DNA from 3 places in the Rahnella selenatireducens genome. Region 2 is predicted to be linked to each of the others. Evidence: predicted binding sites of a transcription regulator. Region 2 holds the regulator's gene; each other region holds the start of a gene.
The links. Region 2 encodes PurR, which represses purine synthesis genes. Its sites were predicted from a motif close to CANGCAAACGTTTGCNTG; they were not measured.
Positions count from the first base shown of each region.

Region 1: the regulator PurR is predicted to act here: its motif matches at 3,822-3,839, upstream of purE (5-(carboxyamino)imidazole ribonucleotide mutase).
Region 3: the regulator PurR is predicted to act here: its motif matches at 1,285-1,302, upstream of pyrD (quinone-dependent dihydroorotate dehydrogenase).

Region 1 is NZ_JBKEZJ010000001.1:545,259-551,592, forward strand. Features, by position in the region: gene alkA (DNA-3-methyladenine glycosylase 2) at 1-189, opposite strand, end outside; gene cysS (cysteine--tRNA ligase) at 263-1,654, opposite strand; gene ppiB (peptidylprolyl isomerase B) at 1,883-2,377, shown strand; gene lpxH (UDP-2,3-diacylglucosamine diphosphatase) at 2,389-3,111, shown strand; gene miaE (tRNA-(ms[2]io[6]A)-hydroxylase) at 3,095-3,727, opposite strand; gene purE (5-(carboxyamino)imidazole ribonucleotide mutase) at 3,908-4,417, shown strand; gene purK (5-(carboxyamino)imidazole ribonucleotide synthase) at 4,414-5,478, shown strand; gene ybbP (putative ABC transporter permease subunit YbbP) at 5,637-6,334, opposite strand, start outside.
Region 2 is NZ_JBKEZJ010000001.1:703-7,036, reverse strand. Features, by position in the region: gene cfa (cyclopropane fatty acyl phospholipid synthase) at 1-792, opposite strand, end outside; gene punC (purine nucleoside transporter PunC) at 1,154-2,365, opposite strand; gene punR (DNA-binding transcriptional activator PunR) at 2,502-3,407, shown strand; gene purR (HTH-type transcriptional repressor PurR) at 3,444-4,469, opposite strand; gene cydH (cytochrome bd-I oxidase subunit CydH) at 4,803-4,892, shown strand; gene ACLBVC_RS00015 (C40 family peptidase) at 5,058-5,960, opposite strand.
Region 3 is NZ_JBKEZJ010000009.1:22,883-29,216, reverse strand. Features, by position in the region: gene pyrD (quinone-dependent dihydroorotate dehydrogenase) at 172-1,182, opposite strand; gene ssuE (NADPH-dependent FMN reductase) at 1,480-2,061, shown strand; gene ACLBVC_RS15625 (sulfonate ABC transporter substrate-binding protein) at 2,080-3,054, shown strand; gene ssuD (FMNH2-dependent alkanesulfonate monooxygenase) at 3,112-4,266, shown strand; gene ssuC (aliphatic sulfonate ABC transporter permease SsuC) at 4,277-5,068, shown strand; gene ssuB (aliphatic sulfonates ABC transporter ATP-binding protein) at 5,065-5,847, shown strand; gene pepN (aminopeptidase N) at 5,927-6,334, opposite strand, start outside.

The DNA.
Region 1 (6,334 bases), 540 kb from region 2:
CTCGACAACGTTTTTCTCCGGCAAGGGACGCAGCCGCAACCAGCCGGTCAGCCGATTGCCGTTGTGCATAACAGCCAGCGTGCGCTGATAAAACTCGCCGTCCTGCTGCTCGACGCCCTGCAAGGCGCGTGCGCCAAGAAAAGTGCTCATCCACTGCCAGTCGTACGGCGGCTGATAAGCCAGAAGCATTTTTGTCACAGGACGATCCTTATGAAAAAGCCTCCGGAGAGGAGGCTTTATGAAATCAAAAGTATGAAGGAGATTATTTTCTGCGCCAGGTGGTGCCTGCTGCCCCATCTTCCAGAACGATACCCATTTCATTCAGACGGTCACGCGCTTTATCTGCCATGCCCCAGTCTTTACTGGCACGGGCGTCGTTACGCTGTTTGATCAGTGATTCGATTTCAGCCACTTCTTCGTCGTTATCCGCCTGCGCACCGGATTTCAGGAACTGTTCAGGATCCTGCTCCAGCAGACCCAGAACGCCCGCCAGCTGGCGCAGCTCTGCGGCCAGACCGTTTGCCGCAGACAGATCTTCGGTTTTCAGGCGGTTGATGTCACGCGCCATATCAAACAGCACGGAATACGCTTCAGGTGTGTTGAAATCATCGTCCATCGCCGCGCGGAAACGGGCCACGAACGCGTCACCACCGGCTAGCGTTGCGCTGGCATCTGTGCCGCGCAGTGCGGTGTACAGACGTTCCATCGAGGTACGTGCCAGTTTCAGGTTTTCTTCGCTGTAGTTCAGCTGACTGCGATAGTGGCCGGACATCAGGAAGTAACGCACGCTTTCTGCGTCGTAATATTTCAGCACGTCGCGCACGGTGAAGAAGTTATCCAGTGATTTGGACATTTTCTCACGGTCAATCATGACCATACCGGAGTGCATCCAGGTATTCACGTACGGGCCGTCGTGTGCGCAGCTTGATTGCGCGATTTCGTTTTCGTGGTGCGGGAACATCAGGTCAGAACCGCCACCGTGAATATCAAAATGCGCGCCCAACTGCTTGCAGTTCATGGCTGAACATTCGATATGCCAGCCCGGACGGCCTTCGCCCCACGGAGACGTCCAGCTCGGTTCGCCCGGTTTAGACATTTTCCACAGCACGAAATCCATCGGATTGCGTTTCACGTTGGCTTCCACTTCCACGCGCGCACCGGCCTGAAGCTGATCCAGATCCTGACGGGACAGCAAACCGTAATCCGGATCGCTTTCGACCCAAAACATCACATCACCGTTTGCCGCAACGTATGCGTGATCGCGGTCGATCAGCTTCTGCACGATATCGATGATTTCAACAATGTGCTGCGTAGCGCGGGGTTCTGAATCTGGCGGCAAAATATTGAGCGACGCAAAGTCTGCATGCATTTCAGCAATCATGCGGTCGGTTAATGCCGTAAAAGATTCGCCATTTTCAGCGGCACGTTTAATGATTTTGTCGTCGATGTCGGTGATGTTACGCACATATTTCAGGTCATAACCGAGGTAACGCAGGTAACGCGATACCACGTCGAAAGACACAAAGGTGCGACCGTGGCCAATATGACACAGGTCGTAAACAGTGATCCCACACACGTACATCCCGACTTTACCGGCATGAATTGGCTTGAATTCCTCTTTTTGGCGACTCAGGGTATTAAAAATCTTCAGCATCAGGCTATTCCGTGTGTTGGGCGTAGAAAATGACGTTGGCGCCTTTTCGGCGTCACTAAGGCTCATAATATAACGAAAATGGCTTTACCGAAACGGCATAAGGCCGCCGGACGGGCTTTAGTCACCACAAAGCCAGTGCTGACGGCAACTTTTGAGTTATGGTATAAGAAAAGGCTATAGTAGCCGCTCTGACAGAGAGCACACATTAACATTAGCAGGATGATAAATATGGTCACTTTCCACACCAACCACGGCGACATCGTCATTAAAACCTTCGCTGACAAAGCGCCAGCCACGGTTGAAAACTTCCTGAACTATTGCCGTAAGGGCTTCTACGACAACACAATTTTCCACCGTGTGATTAACGGTTTCATGATCCAGGGCGGCGGTTTTGAGCCAGGCATGAACCAGAAAAACACCGACGCACCTATCGATAACGAAGCGGATAACGGCCTGAAAAACACCAAAGGCACGCTGGCAATGGCGCGTACCAATGACCCGCATTCCGCTACCGCGCAGTTCTTCATCAACGTCACTGACAACGATTTCCTGAACCACAGCGGCAAAAATGCGCAGGGTTGGGGTTACTGCGTATTTGCAGAAGTGGTTGAAGGTCAGGACGTGGTTGACGCGATCAAAGCCGTGAAAACAGGCCGCAGCGGTATGCACCAGGACGTTCCAAAAGAAGATGTTGTGATCAAAAGCGTCACCATCAGCGAATAATTAGCGTCGGGATGACCACGTTTTTTATCGCAGATATCCATCTTTGCGCACAGGAACCGGCAATCACTGCCGGTTTTCTGCGTTTTCTTCGCGAAGATGCGCCGCAGGCTGATGCGCTGTACATTCTCGGGGATTTATTCGAAGCCTGGATTGGCGATGATGACCCGGAACCGTTACACGCAGAAATCGCTGCGGCGTTAAACCAGCTCCGCCAGCAAGGCGTCCCCTGCTTTTTCATCCACGGTAACCGCGATTTTCTGCTCGGCAGACGTTTTGCGCGTGAAAGCCTGATGACGCTGCTGCCGGAGAAAAAAGTTCTCGAGCTTTATGGCCGCCGCGTGCTGATCCTGCACGGCGACACGCTGTGTATCGATGACATTGCCTACCAGAATTTCCGCAAAAAAGTTCACAACCCGTTTATCCAGAAATTATTCCTGATGCTGCCCCTGAAATGGCGGCTGGCGATTGCCGCAAAAATGCGCGCCAACAGCAAAGCGTCTAATCAGGGAAAATCGCTGGAAATTATGGACGTGAATCCGCAGACGGTGATCAGTGAAATGCAGGCGGCAGGCGTCGAGTGGATGATCCACGGCCACACGCACCGCCCGGCTATTCATGACGTGCCTTTAGAAAATAAAACCGGCCACCGCGTGGTATTAGGTGCATGGCACGAAGAAGGCTCAATGGTGAAAGTCACCGCCGATAACGTGGAACTGATCAGCTTCCCGTTTTAAGGCTGCAAACGGGAACACCGCTGTGGAAGCGGAATTGTTCATCAGGTGACAAAATCAGTTCCGCTTCAATCCGGCCAAACTCCTCCACGCGTTCACTGATATCCGTTCCCGCATACTGCTCTGCCAGCGCCAGATAATCGGCAAAATGCCGTGATTCTGAGCGCAGCAGCGACGTATAAAAACGCGACAGCGTTTCATCCAGATACGGCGCTATTTTGGCGAAACGCTCGCAGGAACGCGCTTCGATATACGCCCCGATAATCAGCCGGTCGACCAGAATATTCACATCATCATGATGACGCGTATGCTTAATCATGCCGCTGGCGTAGCGCGACGGCGAAAGCTGGGTGTAAGCGATATTGCGCTTTTGCATGATTTCCACCACCTGCTCAAAGTGGTGAAGTTCCTCGCGGGCCAGGCGCGCCGCACAAAACAGCAGCTCGGTGCGATCGAGATATTTTGTCATCAGGCTCATGGCCGTGGCCGCCGCTTTTTTTTCACAGTTGGCGTGGTCAATCAGCAACACCGTCTGATTTTCCAGCGCAACATCCACCCAGAGAGCCGGTGTTTCACAGTGAAGAAAATCGTAAATCGGTGCCAGTAAAGCCTGCGTCATAGTTCAGTTTCCAGTGGGGATGGCGAATATTATTGTGGCTGGGATTATACAAATCTGCCGCTCACTTCTCATCAAAAATGCACCGTATTCCAGCTACGCAACCGTTTTCCTCGCTTCGTGAGCGTGATATCATTTGCGCCCTCGCACGCTTTACATCCGAATCACAGGAGCTATACAGACATGTCATCCAACGTTACCCCGGCAAAAATCGCCATCGTTATGGGGTCTAAAAGTGACTGGGCGACCATGCAGTTCGCCGCCGAAGTGCTCACAACGCTGAATATTCCTTTCCATGTCGATATCGTCTCCGCACACCGCACGCCGGACAAATTGTTCACCTTTGCTGAACAGGCTTCCGCTAACGGGTTTGATGTGATCATCGCAGGTGCCGGCGGCGCGGCACATTTGCCGGGCATGCTGGCGGCGAAAACGCTGGTGCCGGTGCTCGGCGTGCCGGTGCAAAGCGCGGCGCTTAGCGGCATCGACAGCCTGTATTCTATCGTCCAGATGCCACGCGGTATTCCGGTCGGTACGCTGGCGATTGGTAAAGCCGGAGCCGCCAACGCCGCCCTGCTCGCTGCACAAATTCTCGCACTCCATGATACCGAAATTGCTAAAAACCTGGCCGCGTGGCGTGTCGCACAAACGGATGAAGTGCTGAATAATCCCGATCCGAGGGAAGAAGCATGAAACCGGTTTGCGTGCTCGGAAACGGTCAGTTAGGCAGAATGCTGCGTCAGGCCGGTGAACCGCTGGGGATCGCTGTTTATCCGGTGGGTCTGGATGCGGAGCCGGAAGCGGTGCCTTTTCAGCAAAGCGTGATTACGGCTGAAATTGAACGCTGGCCGGAAACCGCCTTAACCCGCGAACTGGCAACGCATAATGCGTTCGTTAACCGCGATATTTTCCCGCGCCTGGCCGATCGCCTGACGCAAAAACAGTTACTCGACCAGCTCGGTCTGGCGAACGCACCGTGGCAGTTGCTGGCCGGTGCCGCTGAATGGCCGCAGATTTTCGCCACGCTCGGTGAACTTGCGATTGTGAAACGCCGCGTCGGCGGTTACGACGGCCGCGGGCAATGGCGTCTGCGTTCCGGCGAAGAAACCACGCTGCCGCAGGATTGCTACGGTGAATGCATCGTTGAGCAAGGCATCAATTTTTCCGGCGAAGTTTCACTGGTTGGCGCACGCGGTCACGACGGGAAAACCGTCTATTATCCGTTGACGCACAATCTGCATCAGGACGGTATTTTGCGCACCAGCGTTGCACTGCCTGAGCCGGACGCTGCGCTGCAACAGCAGGCAGAAAGCATGCTGTCAGCAATTCTGAACGAACTGAATTACGTCGGCGTGATGGCAATGGAATGTTTCGTTGTTGCCGAAGGTTTGCTGATTAATGAACTGGCACCACGCGTTCACAACAGCGGGCACTGGACGCAAAACGGCGCATCCTACAGCCAGTTCGAAATGCACCTGCGCGCAATCCTCGGGCTGCCACTGCCGAAACCGGTGGTCAGCACGCCATCAGTGATGGTCAATCTGATTGGCACAGATGTGTCAGAACACTGGCTGAACCTGCCGCTGGTGAATCTGCACTGGTACGAGAAAGAAGTGCGTCCGGGTCGTAAAGTCGGACACCTGAATCTCAACGACGCCAGCGCCAGCCTGCTGAAAGAAAACCTGAACGCACTGGTGCCGATGTTGCCGGAAGAATACGCCAGCGGAATCGCCTGGGCGGTTGAGAAGCTTTAAATCCAACAGCTATCCCCTTTGACGGGAAGAGCCGTTGGGAACCTAAATAATTCGGGTTGCGGGCAGGCGGCAAGTAAAGGAGTCCCGATGAGCTTACTCCAGTAAGTGATTCGGGTGACTGAACGCAGCCAACGCATCCGCAGCTCGAAGTATGACGGTTACGCGTCGTATTGCCTGAACAGCGCCCGTCCCCGCAATAATCTCACGCCCAGCCAGCCCCCGCAGACTGAGAGCAGCAAAGCGCTGACCATTGGAACGGCGATCCACATCAGATAATTGGGCTGCCACGGAAAATCGAACACTTTGCGCTGCAACAACCATAACGCCACTTCGGCACCTATCGCCGCCGCAATGCCCGCCACCAGCCCGAGAACCGCAAATTCGCACCAGAGAGTACGGTGCAGCATTTTTTTACTCGCGCCCAACGTGCGGTAAACGATCAGTTCCTGACGGCGCTGACGCATCCCGACCTGAATCTGGGCAAGCAGCAGCAAACCGCCGCACAGCATCACCAGAATCACCATCACTTCCAGTGCCCGGCTGACCTGCTGTAAGACCTGCCCGACCTGACGCAGAATCGACCCCACATCCAGCAAACTGAGTGTCGGGAACTGACGGTTCAGCTGCGTAATGGTGCTGTCATCGCCGTGATAACGGAAACTGGTCAGCCAGCTTTGCGGCTGGGCATCCAGCGCGCCCGTCGGGAAGATAAAGTAGAAATTCGGCTTCAGGCTGTCCCAGTCCACTTTTCGCAGGCTGGTAATTTTGGCGGTGAAATCCTGCGTATCGCCGGTGAACGTTACCGAATCGCCAATTTTAAGCCCGAGACGTCCGGCCAGCCCATCATCGATGGACA
Region 2 (6,334 bases):
CAGGAAAATGCCGTCAGGTTTGATATTGCGTCTGGCGACATTAAAGTAGGTGTCATAATTTTTTGGACCCACATGTTCGAACATGCCGACAGAAACAACGCGATCGAACTGATCGTTAAGATCGCGGTAATCCTGAAGCAAGATGGTGACGTCCAGGCCTTCGCAGCGTTTCTGAGCCAGTTTTTGTTGCTCGGCAGAAATTGTCACGCCGACAACGCTGACGCCATAATTGCGGGCTGCAAACTCAGACAATCCGCCCCAGCCACAACCGATATCGAGTAAACGCTGGCCCGGTTTCAGTTGCAGTTTATCGCAGATCATTTTGAGTTTAGCTTCCTGCGCTTCTTCAAGCGTCGTGGCGTCTTTCCAGTAGCCACAGGAATATTGCATATATGGGTCGAGCATCAGAGTGAATAAATCATTACCCAAATCGTAATGTTCTTTCCCAACGATCCACGCACGTTTGCGGGATTGCAGATTGGTTAGGCGTGCAGCTGCGATGCGCAGTGTATCTTTGAAATGGTGGGGGAGTTTATTTTCCAAACCTGCACGGAGAACACGCTGGAAAAATATATCAAGGCGCTCACATTCCCACCAACCATCCATATAGCTTTCACCCAGACCCAAAGAACCTTCCTGTAAAACACGCTTGAAGAAGTCAGTGTTTTTTACTTTAAGGTCGAAAGGGCGATTACCGTTAACCTGGATGTCTGCCGTAGCCAGCAATTCACTGACTATCCGATACCACTGATTGTCCTGAATGCTTTGGTCTTCTATACACGATGAACTCATAGCTTCTCCATCACTTTCTCTTCTGACTTATTAACCTGCCGGGAAAAGCAAAGGCAATTTGTGCAGGTCTTTATGAGAACAGACGACTCGCGCCACGTCCGATATTCGACACCTACAGAGGAAATTTAGAAGAACACCCGCACACAAATGGCGTGCAGGAAAATCATCCTTGAAAAATAAACCAGAATAAATAGTGTGACGCGACCCTCGCGCCGGCGCTAAGTATGTAATAAAAGTATTGTAAAAATGCTATTTTATTGGGTTTTGTTGAGTATAGGCTCGCTGGCAGGCATTCTCAATAGTTAATCGCGACGAATGAAAATGTCCATTAAGTGATTGTTACTTAAGGTCATTATTGCGATCAGTTCGCATGCCTTGCTTGCTGTTTCTGCTCCGGTTCCTGTTCACCGGATTGCCCTTCTTCCTGACGCAGTGACAGCCAGCGGCCTAAAACTACCAACAGTAGTGTAGACAGCATCGTGGTGACTGTCGCCATGAGTGGTTGCACAATAAATGCGGAAACCAGCAGACTCGCGAGGAAACACAAACCCAACTGCAGGGTATTTTGCAACGCCGCGGCCTTACCTGTATTAGCAGTAAATGGCATTAATGCATTTGCGACAACAATGGGATAAATCGCGCCATTCACCAAAGCCATCATACAGAACGGAATTAACAGGCTCATCAGCCCGGCATCAGTAAATATAGCTACGCCGAACAGACCCGCAACACTGACGCCATAACCCGCCAACAGCCACGGCAGGATCTTATTCCCATCCGTTTTACTGATCAGTACGCGACATCCAAAACCGCCCAGCAGGAAAGCAATGGTCTGAGGAACATAGCTCAGGCCAATCACGCCCGGCGAATATCCCATGTCGCTGAGAATAAATGGAGAACCGGTCAGCCACGCGAAAAAGCCAGCAGAGCAGGCGGCATAAATCATCACATTACCGCTGTAAACCCGCGAAGCAAGAAGCTTCGCGAAACCGGCTTTATCTTCAGGGGCATGAACCTCCGGTGTCTTTTCGCGCAGAGTGAACGTGGTGATCAGCAGGATAACGGCTACGCCGGTCAGCAGAACGAAAATCGCCTCCCAGTCAAAATGATTAAGAACCCATGCGCCCAGCAGAGGGGCAAGCGCGGGGGAAAGCGCCACCAGCGGCATGATGCTGGCAAAGGTTTTTTTAGCAACATCGGCAGAAAAGCGATCTACCACCAGCGCCTGCCAGGTGACGGCGGCAGCACAGACGCCGACAGCTTGCAGGAAACGTAGCGCCAACAGGGCACGGACATTCTCAACCCACAGTACGCCCAGACAACCGACGACAAAGAGCGCTAAGCCGATCAGCAATACCGGTTTGCGACCGATCTTGTCGGACAGCGGCCCCCAAACCAACTGGCCGATGGCAAAGCCGCCCAGGAAAATGCTCAGGCTGGCGCTGATCATGCCCGGGCTGGTCATCAGGCTGGTTTGCATCGCGCTGAAGGCCGGAAGGTACATATCGGTCGCTAAAAAGCCAAGCATGCTCAGCCCGGCAAGATAGAGCATAAATCCAAGTGAGGGTTTCATTATTGTCTCTTTAATTTATTTAGTGCAGATGAATTGACGCAGAAATCATATCGGATGCGGAGTTTAACGCTTGGATAACAGGCTTGTGAAACGCTAATATTTGCATTCTGCTATCAAAAATATTGAAGGCTAAACAATGTGGTCCGAATATGCACTTGAAGTCGTGGACGCCGTCGCCCGAACAGGCAGTTTCAGCGCAGCCGCGCAGGATTTGCACCGCGTGCCGTCGGCCATCAGTTATACCGTGCGCCAGCTTGAACAATGGCTGGCCGTTCCTTTATTTGAGCGCAGACACCGTGACGTTGTTCTGACGCCCGCAGGGAAAGTTTTTGTCGATGAAGCACGGATTCTGACAAAAAAAATGATAGCTACCCGTCGCCAGTGTCAGCAGGTCGCAAACGGCTGGCGCGGAGAATTACGGGTGGCCGTCGACCGTATCGTTAAACCTGCGCGGACACGGCGGCTGGTGCTGGATTTCTACCGCCATTTCCCCGATACCGAGCTCATCATTCATTCGGAAGTCTTTAACGGTGTCTGGGACGCGCTGGTCGACGGGCGGGCAGATGTCGCCATCGGTGCGACGCGGGCGATCCCCGTCGGAGGGCGGTTCAGTTTCCGCGATATGGGTTTTATGGACTGGCATTGTGTGGTTAGCGTGCAACATCCGCTGGCGCAGACGTCGGGAATACTGAATGACGATCAGTTGCGGCCTTATCCTGCGCTTTGCCTGGAAGATACATCGCGGACATTGCCGAAACGCGATACCTGGACGCTGGATAACCAGCGGCGGCTGGTGGTTCCCGACTGGACGTGTGCGGTGGAATGTCTGAACGAAGGTTTATGTGTGGGGATGATGCCGGTTCACCGCGTGACGCCGTGGATTGAACAGCGGAAATTGCAGGTACTGTCGCTGGAAAATATCTTCCCCGACAGCCCGTGCTGCCTGACGTGGGATCAGAGCAATCCGTCGCCTTCGCTGGCGTGGCTGCTGGAATACATGGGCGATACGGAAACGATGAACCGGGAATGGTTGCGCGGCTGAAAAGAAAACGCCTGCATCGCAGGCGTCGAGTGAGAATTAACGGCGGTAATCCCGATACGGGCCGTCGGCCACAGAACGGCGCTCAACCAGTTTCGGATGCACTTCAATGGTCTGCGACTCTTCGCGTTTGCTGATAATTCTGTCCAGCAGCATGGTAAAGGCCATTTCGCCCAGACGTTCTTTTGGCTGATGAACTGTCGTCAGCGCCGGTGAGAAATAGCGCGCGTTACGCACGTTATCGTAGCCAATCACGGAAATATCCTGCGGTACGCGCAGGCCCAGTTCATCGGCGGCACAAATTGCGCCCATTGCCATTACGTCGCCGCCACAGAATACGGCCGTCGGACGGTTTTTCTGCATCAGAATTTTATGCATGGCCTGATAGCCCGATTCCGGCTCAAAGTCGCCCTGAACGACCCACTCTTCACGAAGAGGAATATTAGCTTCCGTCAGTGCTTTCACAAAGCCCTGAAAACGGCCGCCGCCGGTGTTTCGCGCCAGCTGTCCCGGGATCACGCCGATATCGCGATGACCGCGTTCAATCAGATAACGTCCGGCCATATAACCGCCTTCGAACGCGTTATCGATAATGCTGTCGGTGAAATTCTTACGCGCTTCGCCCCAGTCCATCACAACCATCGGGATGGAACGGTATTCTTCAAGCATATTTAGCAATTCGTCCGGATATTCCGCGCACATCACCAGTAAACCGTCGACGCGTTTTTGCGCCAGCATTTGCAGGTAGGCCTGTTGCTTCTCCAGATTATTGTGTGAGTTACACAAAATCAGCGTATAGCCTTTTGAGAAACAGCTGTTTTCCACGGCCTCAATCACTTCGGCGAAGTAGGGCGCTTCACTGGACGTTGCCAGCAGACCGATAGTTTTTGTGTTATTGACCTTCAGGCTGCGTGCCACAGCGCTGGGTGAATAGTGTAATTCTTTGATTGCAAGGAGAACCGCGGCTCGGGTTTCTTCGGCGACGAAACGGGTTTTATTGATGACGTGCGACACGGTTGTGGTGGAAACGCCAGCGCGCTTTGCGACATCTTTAATCGTTGCCATGTAAAAAATGACTCCTGTGCTCACGTGTTTCAGCACGTTAGCATTATGTTAATCGTTTGCTTGCGTGGATTTAACTGCGGACTTCGAAAAGGGCAGTGAAATCGTTGGGTGGATTCTTCAGAGTAAGGCGTGAAATGCTCTCGGGTGAAATCGACCGGCACACAGGCGTGGTAACCGACAATTTTCACTTATAATGCAGGAAAGTGGAAGTAAAATTGTCATGAACCTACTGTGATTCAGCACAAGATTTTAAATGCGAATTATGAGAAAATGCGTTGGCACACATTTAGTGTGGCTAAACCAACGCCACAATTTGATCCGTAAGGGGGTTTGATGGACAGCAACCTGAAATTTTCTTTGATCACTACGGTCTGCGCTTTGCTCGTGATTATTGCTTTCAGCTTTACCGCAGTGATGAACTGATTTGTGCGAAAGCCGCAATAAAAAAGGGCGATTACCTATAACAGGAATCGCCCTTTTCAATTTTACGCAGTCACCCATTCCGCCGATACTCTTCCCTGCAGAAACTCTTCGTTAAATGCTATTCAATGGCTGATTAGCGAAACTTCAGACTTAACGAATTGTTTATTATCGGATTGTCTTAGGGGTCATTACCCGTCGTGCGCCTACATAATGATCTTGCCAGTAATCGTCACCCAGTGAGGTGATCTTAATGTCTTCGCCGGTGCGCGGTGACTGGATAAACTTCCCGTTTCCTACGTAAACACCGACATGGTCTGCGGCGCCGCGGTTATTAATCCGGAAGAACACCAGATCGCCGGATTCTAATTCACCCCGTTTGACCGGAGCCGCATCGCGCAAGTGGTACATTTCATTGGCTGTGCGGGGCATTTTAATACGGATCAAATCTTTGTATGCGTAGTAGACCAGTCCGCTGCAATCGAAACCTGTATTCGGTGACGTTCCGCCCCAGCGGTAAGGTTTGCCGACCTGGTGCATCAGCTTGGTCATCGCGGTTTGCTGCGCATGCTGATAACGTTTTTTGTGTGTTGCGCTGAGCGTTATCGGCTTACTGTCTTCTTCACGTAACTTTTTGCCTTTGCGGTGGCGACCATACGCTTCTTTTTTACTGGCCTTTTCACTGCTGTTTTTGGCGAGAGAACGGTTTTTCGTTTCTTTCTCTGCTTTTTTCTCAGCCCGCGTTGTCTTGAGTGTCTTTTCTTTTTTACTCTCGGCCCGCGTCGTTTTTACTGTTTTTTCAGAAGGCGTCTTTCGCTTAACCAGTTCGGTGCTTTTTACTTTCTTCTTCGAAACTTTTTCCTGAGTTTTAGGTTCTGAAACCGGCGCGACTTTGGTTTTCTTGCTGGTTTTCGCAGCTGCTGTTTTTCGCTTTCGGCGTTCTTCCGGTGTGACCTGGTTGACATGACTCTTTCGCTGATCGGCAGCAACACGAGTCTGTGGCGACGCGTGAGCCATATTCAGAAACAGCTGGGTAAAGAGCAGCACAAAAAGCGTGAACAGTAAGCGCATAGCTTCGTTACCATGAGTGGTAGGGTTAAACATCAGGGATGTCAGAGTATTGCCTAAAAGAACGAGACAAAAAAGCACGAATTGCCTCGATTCTAGATCATATTGTGAGAAAAAGTTAATAGCTTTTTTTATGTCGAAATAACCGCCATTTTTAGTCAAAAAAATAACCACTTTTCATCATGTTATTATTTAAGTTAAAGAATGGGATTTTGCAAATCTGACATTATCGCCGAACGGCAAAAATGTTATTCTCGATGAATCTTTAAATATGTGAGCCTGAACGCAAGCGCTAAAGATTGTTTAGGAAAATGCCAGTATTCAGAAAGACCCCACAAAAATTGGCGTTTTTATCTGGTGGCAGCCATCGTTACAAT
Region 3 (6,334 bases), on a different contig from region 2:
CTCTGTCTGTTTGCCCGTAATGTTCTGTTGTTATCCAACCGGATAAGAATAGATCTTTTTATTACGAGCTGATATCAGACAAATCCTGAGCCTGAATAATGGCCAGTGGACAAAATATAGACGAGCCGGGTTAATAAATAAACCCCTGACTCGCCTTAAGGATGAAAAATATCAGAGGTGGGTAACAATATCTTTGATCAATCCCGGACCACGGAAGATAAATCCGGAATAGATTTGAATTAATGATGCGCCGGCTGCCATTTTTTCACGCGCTGCCGTCAGTGAATCAATGCCACCGACGCCAATAATAGGCAGGCGACCTTGTAATTCATTTGACAGCATGCGGATAATTTCTGTGCTGCGCAGTTGCAGCGGGCGACCGCTCAGTCCGCCAATCTGATCACAATGATTAAGGCCCTGGATCAGTTTACGATCGAGCGTGGTGTTAGTGGCAATCACGCCATCCATATTATGACGCACCAGGCTGTCAGCTATTTGGATCAATTCTTCCTCAGAAAGATCCGGCGCGATCTTCACAGCAACCGGGACATATTTCTGATGGCGCTGCTGAAGTTCAAGCTGCTTATTTTTAATCGCCGCCAGTAAATCATCAAGCGCTTCGCCGTATTGCAGTGAACGTAATCCCGGCGTGTTTGGTGAAGAAATATTCACCGCAATATAACCCGCGTACGGATATACCTTTTCCATACAGGTCAGATAATCATCTTTACCCTGCTCGACCGGCGTATCTTTATTCTTGCCGATATTAATCCCCAGGATGCCGCCAAAATGGGATTTTTTGACGTTATTCACCAGATTATCCACACCGTGGTTATTGAAACCCATGCGGTTAATCAGGCCTTCTGCTTCAACGATGCGGAATAAACGTGGCTTATCATTACCCTCCTGTGCGCGCGGCGTCACGGTTCCCACTTCCACAAAACCAAATCCCATTGCGCCGAGTGCATCGATACATTCGCCGTCCTTATCCAGGCCAGCGGCCAGCCCCAGCGGATTCTTGAAGGTTAATCCCATGCAGGTCACCGGTTTGGCCGGAACGGACTGACGAATTAAAAACTCAAGGGGAGTGCCGGAGATGCGGCTTAACTGACGGAAGGTTAACTCGTGGGCGCGTTCTGGATCGAGCTGAAACAGTGCTTTCCTGACAAAAGGATAATACATGGAGACTCCTGGATTCCCGGTGGCTAGACGGGGCGGTATTATCGACTAAGCGCCGGGCAATTGGAAACGATAACCGGCGGATTGGCACAATAATTGTTTCCGCACGCAAACGATTACTTTTTATTTACCTTAATTTTACTTTTATTCCCCCGCGCCCGCTTCATCCCTGCTTTATCCGTTTTCAAACTATTCATAGCCAAAATTGAGATTTCCGGTGCGCGGCGTCCCCCTGTTACGTTTACTTCACTTTGTTAAAGAAAATAATGGTTCTATTACTTTTTGTTATAAGGAAGAGAGATGCGCGTTATAACAATCGCAGGCAGCCCGCGACAACCTTCACGTTCTTCCTCCCTGCTGGCGCTCAGCCATCAGTGGCTGGCAAGCCGCGGCGTCGAGGTTTTCACCTATACGATTCAGGATTTTTCCGCTGACGACCTGCTGTTCGCAAATTTCGCCAGCCCGCAGCTCAAACAGCTGAATGCTGAACTGGCAAGCGCCGATGGATTGATCGTGGCAACTCCGGTCTATAAAGCCTCATTTTCCGGCGCACTGAAAACATTGCTGGATTTACTGCCGGAACGCGCGCTCGACCACAAAGTCGTACTGCCGCTGGCCACCGCCGGTTCGATAGGCCATATGCTCGCGGTAGATTACGCGCTCAAACCGGTGCTGGCGTCACTCAAAGCGCAGGAAGTTTTGCAGGGCGTTTTCGCCGATGACAGCCTGATCACCGATTACCAGAGTTTCCCGGCGAAGCTTGATCCCGCTCTTGAAGAACGTCTGACCGAATCGCTGGAAAACTTCTATCTGGCACTCAGCCGCCGCCGCCCGCTGGCGCCGTCTGTCGCGTCCCTTTCTGCCCAGGCATTACGCGTTTAACTTTAAAAGGAATTAACCATGCCAGCATCCTTCTCTTTATTACGTCACCTGCCAGTTATTGCCGTGCTGCTGACCAGCCTGACGCTGAGCGGTACAGTACTTGCGCAGGAAAAAGATCCCGCGCAGTTACGCATCGCCTACCAGAAAGGATCCGTCGGTCTGGTGCTGGCTAAATCCCATCAGTTACTGGAAAAACGTTTCCCGGACACCAAAATCAGCTGGGTGGAATTTCCTGCCGGCCCGCAGATCCTTGAAGCGCTGAACGTCGGCAGTATTGATCTGGGCGGAACCGGTGATTTGCCACCGCTGTTCGCGCAGGCCGCAGGCGCGGATCTGCTGTATATCGGTTCCGAACCGCCGAAGCCGAAAGCTGAAGCCATTCTGGTCGACAGCAACAGCCCGATTAAAACTGTCGCAGACCTGAAAGGCCATAAAGTTGCTTTCCAGAAAGGCTCCAGTTCGCACAATTTACTGCTTCGTGCGCTGCAGCAGGCCGGGCTGAAATTCACCGATATCCAGCCGGTTTATCTGACGCCCGCTGACGCACGCGCGGCTTTCCAGCAACATGACGTCGATGCCTGGGCTATCTGGGATCCCTACTATTCTGCCGCTCAAGTTCAGGGCGATGTTCGCGTGCTGACCGACGGTTCCACGCTGCACCAGACCGGTTCTTTCTATCTGGCACCGAAAAAATATACCGAAGCGAATCCGCAATTTATCAGCGCCGTTCTGGACGTATTAACGCAGGCGAATGCGCTGACGAAAACCGACCGTGCGCAAAGTATCACACTGCTTTCCCAGTCGATGGGGCTGCCGGATAAAGTCGTGGCGTCTTATCTCGACCACCTGCCGGATATGCCTATCACACCGGTCAGCGCCGAAACCGAAAAACGCCAGCAGCAAACCGCCGATCTGTTCTATGAAAGTCATATTTTGCCAAAACCGGTTGAGATTAAAGATCGCATCTGGAAACCCGAAGTACAGGCTAACTAAACATTCATTGAGCCGCCTACTGAGCGGCACCTGATGACGATTTGAGAGGAACACAACATGAGTCTGAACGTATTCTGGTTCTTACCTACCCACGGCGATGGCCGTTATTTAGGCACTGAAGAAGGCGCGCGCGTGGTCGATCACGGCTATCTTCAGCAGATCGCACAGGCTGCAGACCGCCTGGGTTTTGGCGGTGTATTGCTGCCAACAGGCCGTTCATGTGAAGACTCATGGCTGGTAGCCGCCTCACTGATTTCGGTGACTCAGCGTCTGAAATTTCTGGTGGCGCTACGTCCGGGGATTATTTCTCCGACGCTGGCTGCCCGTCAGGCCGCCACGCTGGACCGGCTTTCCGGCGGTCGTGCGCTGTTTAATCTTGTTACGGGCGGTGATCCCACCGAACTGGCTGCCGAAGGTTTGCACCTCAATCACAAGGAACGCTACGAAGCGTCCGCAGAATTTACCCGCATCTGGCGCCGCGTGCTGGAAGGGGAAACCGTGGATTACGAAGGCAAGCACATTCAGGTGAAAGGCGCGAGCCTGATGCACCCGCCGGTTCAGTACCCTCGCCCGCCGCTGTATTTTGGCGGTTCTTCTGACGAAGCGCAGGATCTGGCCGCTGAGCAGGTTGAACTGTATCTCACCTGGGGTGAACCGCCCGCGCTGGTGAAAGAAAAAATCGAGCAGGTCCGCGCGAAAGCCGCGGCGAAAGGCCGTACGGTTCGTTTCGGTATTCGTCTGCACGTGATTGTTCGCGAAACCAATGAAGAAGCCTGGCGCGCCGCTGACAAGCTGATCGCCAACGTGGATGACGAAACTATTCAGCGCGCGCAGGCCGCATTTGCGAAGACCGATTCCGTCGGTCAGCACCGTATGGCCGCCCTGCACGGCGGCGACCGCAATAAACTCGAAATCTATCCGAACCTGTGGGCAGGCATTGGTCTGGTGCGCACCGGCGCGGGTACGGCGCTGGTCGGAGACGGCCCGACCGTTGCGGCCCGCATGCAGGAATATGCCGATCTGGGCATCGATACCTTTATTTTCTCCGGTTATCCGCATCTGGAAGAAGCGTACCGCGTTAGCGAACTGCTGTTCCCGCATCTGGATCTGGCAAAACCCGAAGACGATCAAACCGTGAAAAATGCCATTTTGCCGCGCGGTGAACTGGTGGCGCACGATTTTGCGAATAAACGCGTCGCCAGCCAGCATTAAGGAGAAAAAGATGACGAGATCTCAACGCTGGCTGAACCGCGCCGCGCCATGGGTCGTTCCGGTTGTCTTGATCGGCGGCTGGCAACTGGCCGTTGAAGGGGGGTGGTTGTCTAACCGCATACTTCCGGCACCGAGCGCTGTGGTTGAAGCGTTTTGGACACTGGCGAAAAGCGGCGACCTCTGGCAGAACCTGAAGATCAGCACTTTCCGTGCGCTGATTGGTTTTGCCATCGGCGGCAGTCTGGGTTTACTGCTCGGCTTTATCACCGGGCTTTCACGCTGGGGCGAACGTCTGCTCGACAGCTCGCTTCAGATGCTGCGTAACATTCCGCATCTGGCGCTGATCCCGCTGGTGATTTTGTGGTTCGGCATCGATGAATCCGCCAAGATTTTCCTCGTGGCGCTGGGCACTCTGTTCCCGATTTATCTCAACACTTACCACGGTATTCGCAACATTGACCGTGGCCTGCTGGAGATGTCGCGCAGCTACGGTTTATCCGGTTTCCCGCTGTTTATTCAGGTGGTTTTACCGGGCGCGCTGCCGTCGATCATGGTCGGCGTTCGTTTTGCGCTGGGCTTTATGTGGCTGACGCTGATCGTCGCGGAAACCATTTCGGCCAACTCAGGCATCGGTTATCTGGCGATGAATGCCCGCGAGTTTTTACAAACTGACGTCGTGGTTGTGGCCATCGTGTTGTACGCCATCCTCGGCAAACTGGCCGATGTCCTGGCCCGCCAGCTGGAAAGTGTCTGGTTACGCTGGCACCCGGCCTATCAGAAAAAACAAGGAGACGCCGCATGAGCGCACCTGCACGTATCGGGCAAGGCACGCCGGTCACCTTATCCGGAATCACAAAAAAATACGGCAACCGCGCCGTACTCAACGACATTAATCTGCGTATTCCACCCGGCCAGTTTGTGGCCGTTGTGGGCCGCAGCGGTTGCGGAAAAAGTACCTTGCTGCGCCTGCTCGCCGGGCTGGAAAAAACCACCCAAGGCGAGCTGCTCAGCGCCAGCGCACCGCTGAGTAAGGTTCGCGAAGATACACGGCTAATGTTTCAGGATGACCGACTTTTGCCCTGGAAAAAAGTGATCGATAACGTCGGCCTGGGCCTGAAAGGTCAGTGGCGTGAAGCCGCGCGGGCTGCGCTGGAAGAAGTCGGGCTGGCCGACCGCGCAGACGAATGGCCTTCGGCGTTATCCGGCGGACAAAAACAACGCGTGGCGCTGGCACGGGCGTTGATCCACCGCCCCCGCCTCCTGTTGCTTGACGAACCGCTGGGCGCGCTCGATGCGCTGACGCGTATTGAAATGCAAAGCCTGATCGAACGTTTATGGCAGCAGCATGATTTCACCGTTTTGCTGGTGACACATGATGTCAGCGAAGCGGTCACGGTCGCGGATCGCGTGATCCTTATCGATCAGGGGCACATTGGCATGGATTTAACCATTGATTTGCCACGCCCGCGTCGCAAAGGATCTGCACGTCTGGCTGAGCTGGAAGCGGAAGTGCTGGAGCGCGTGCTGACGCCACAGCCTGCACAGACAGTGACTCAGGAAGCGAAACGCGCGCAGAGTTAAAGGAAAGTCCCGTCATCTCAACATGCAAAAAGGGCGATGTTTCCATCGCCCTTTTGTCTTTCTGCGTTGCTGCGATTAATTACGCGTCTAACGCTTTGGTGATTTTCTCGAACAAATCACCGGACAGGTTTTCCAGTCCTTTCAGCTGCTCCAGCGCCTTGCGCATCAGCGCCTGACGGCCGGCATCATAACGTTTCAGACGGATTAGCGGCTCAATCATACGCGCGGCAACCTGCGGGTTGCGCGTGTTCAGATCGCTCAGCATTTCGGTCAGGAACTGATAACCGCTGCCATCTGCGGCGTGGAATGCAGAAGGATTAGCCGACGCGAATGCACCAATCAGTGAACGGACGCGGTTCGGGTTGCCCATGCTGAATGAACGGTGGTTGAGCAGTGAACGAACTTTCTGCAACACGTCGGCCGCCGGGCTGGTCGCCTGCTGGATAAACCATTTATCCATGACCAGACCGTCGTGATGCCAGCGCTC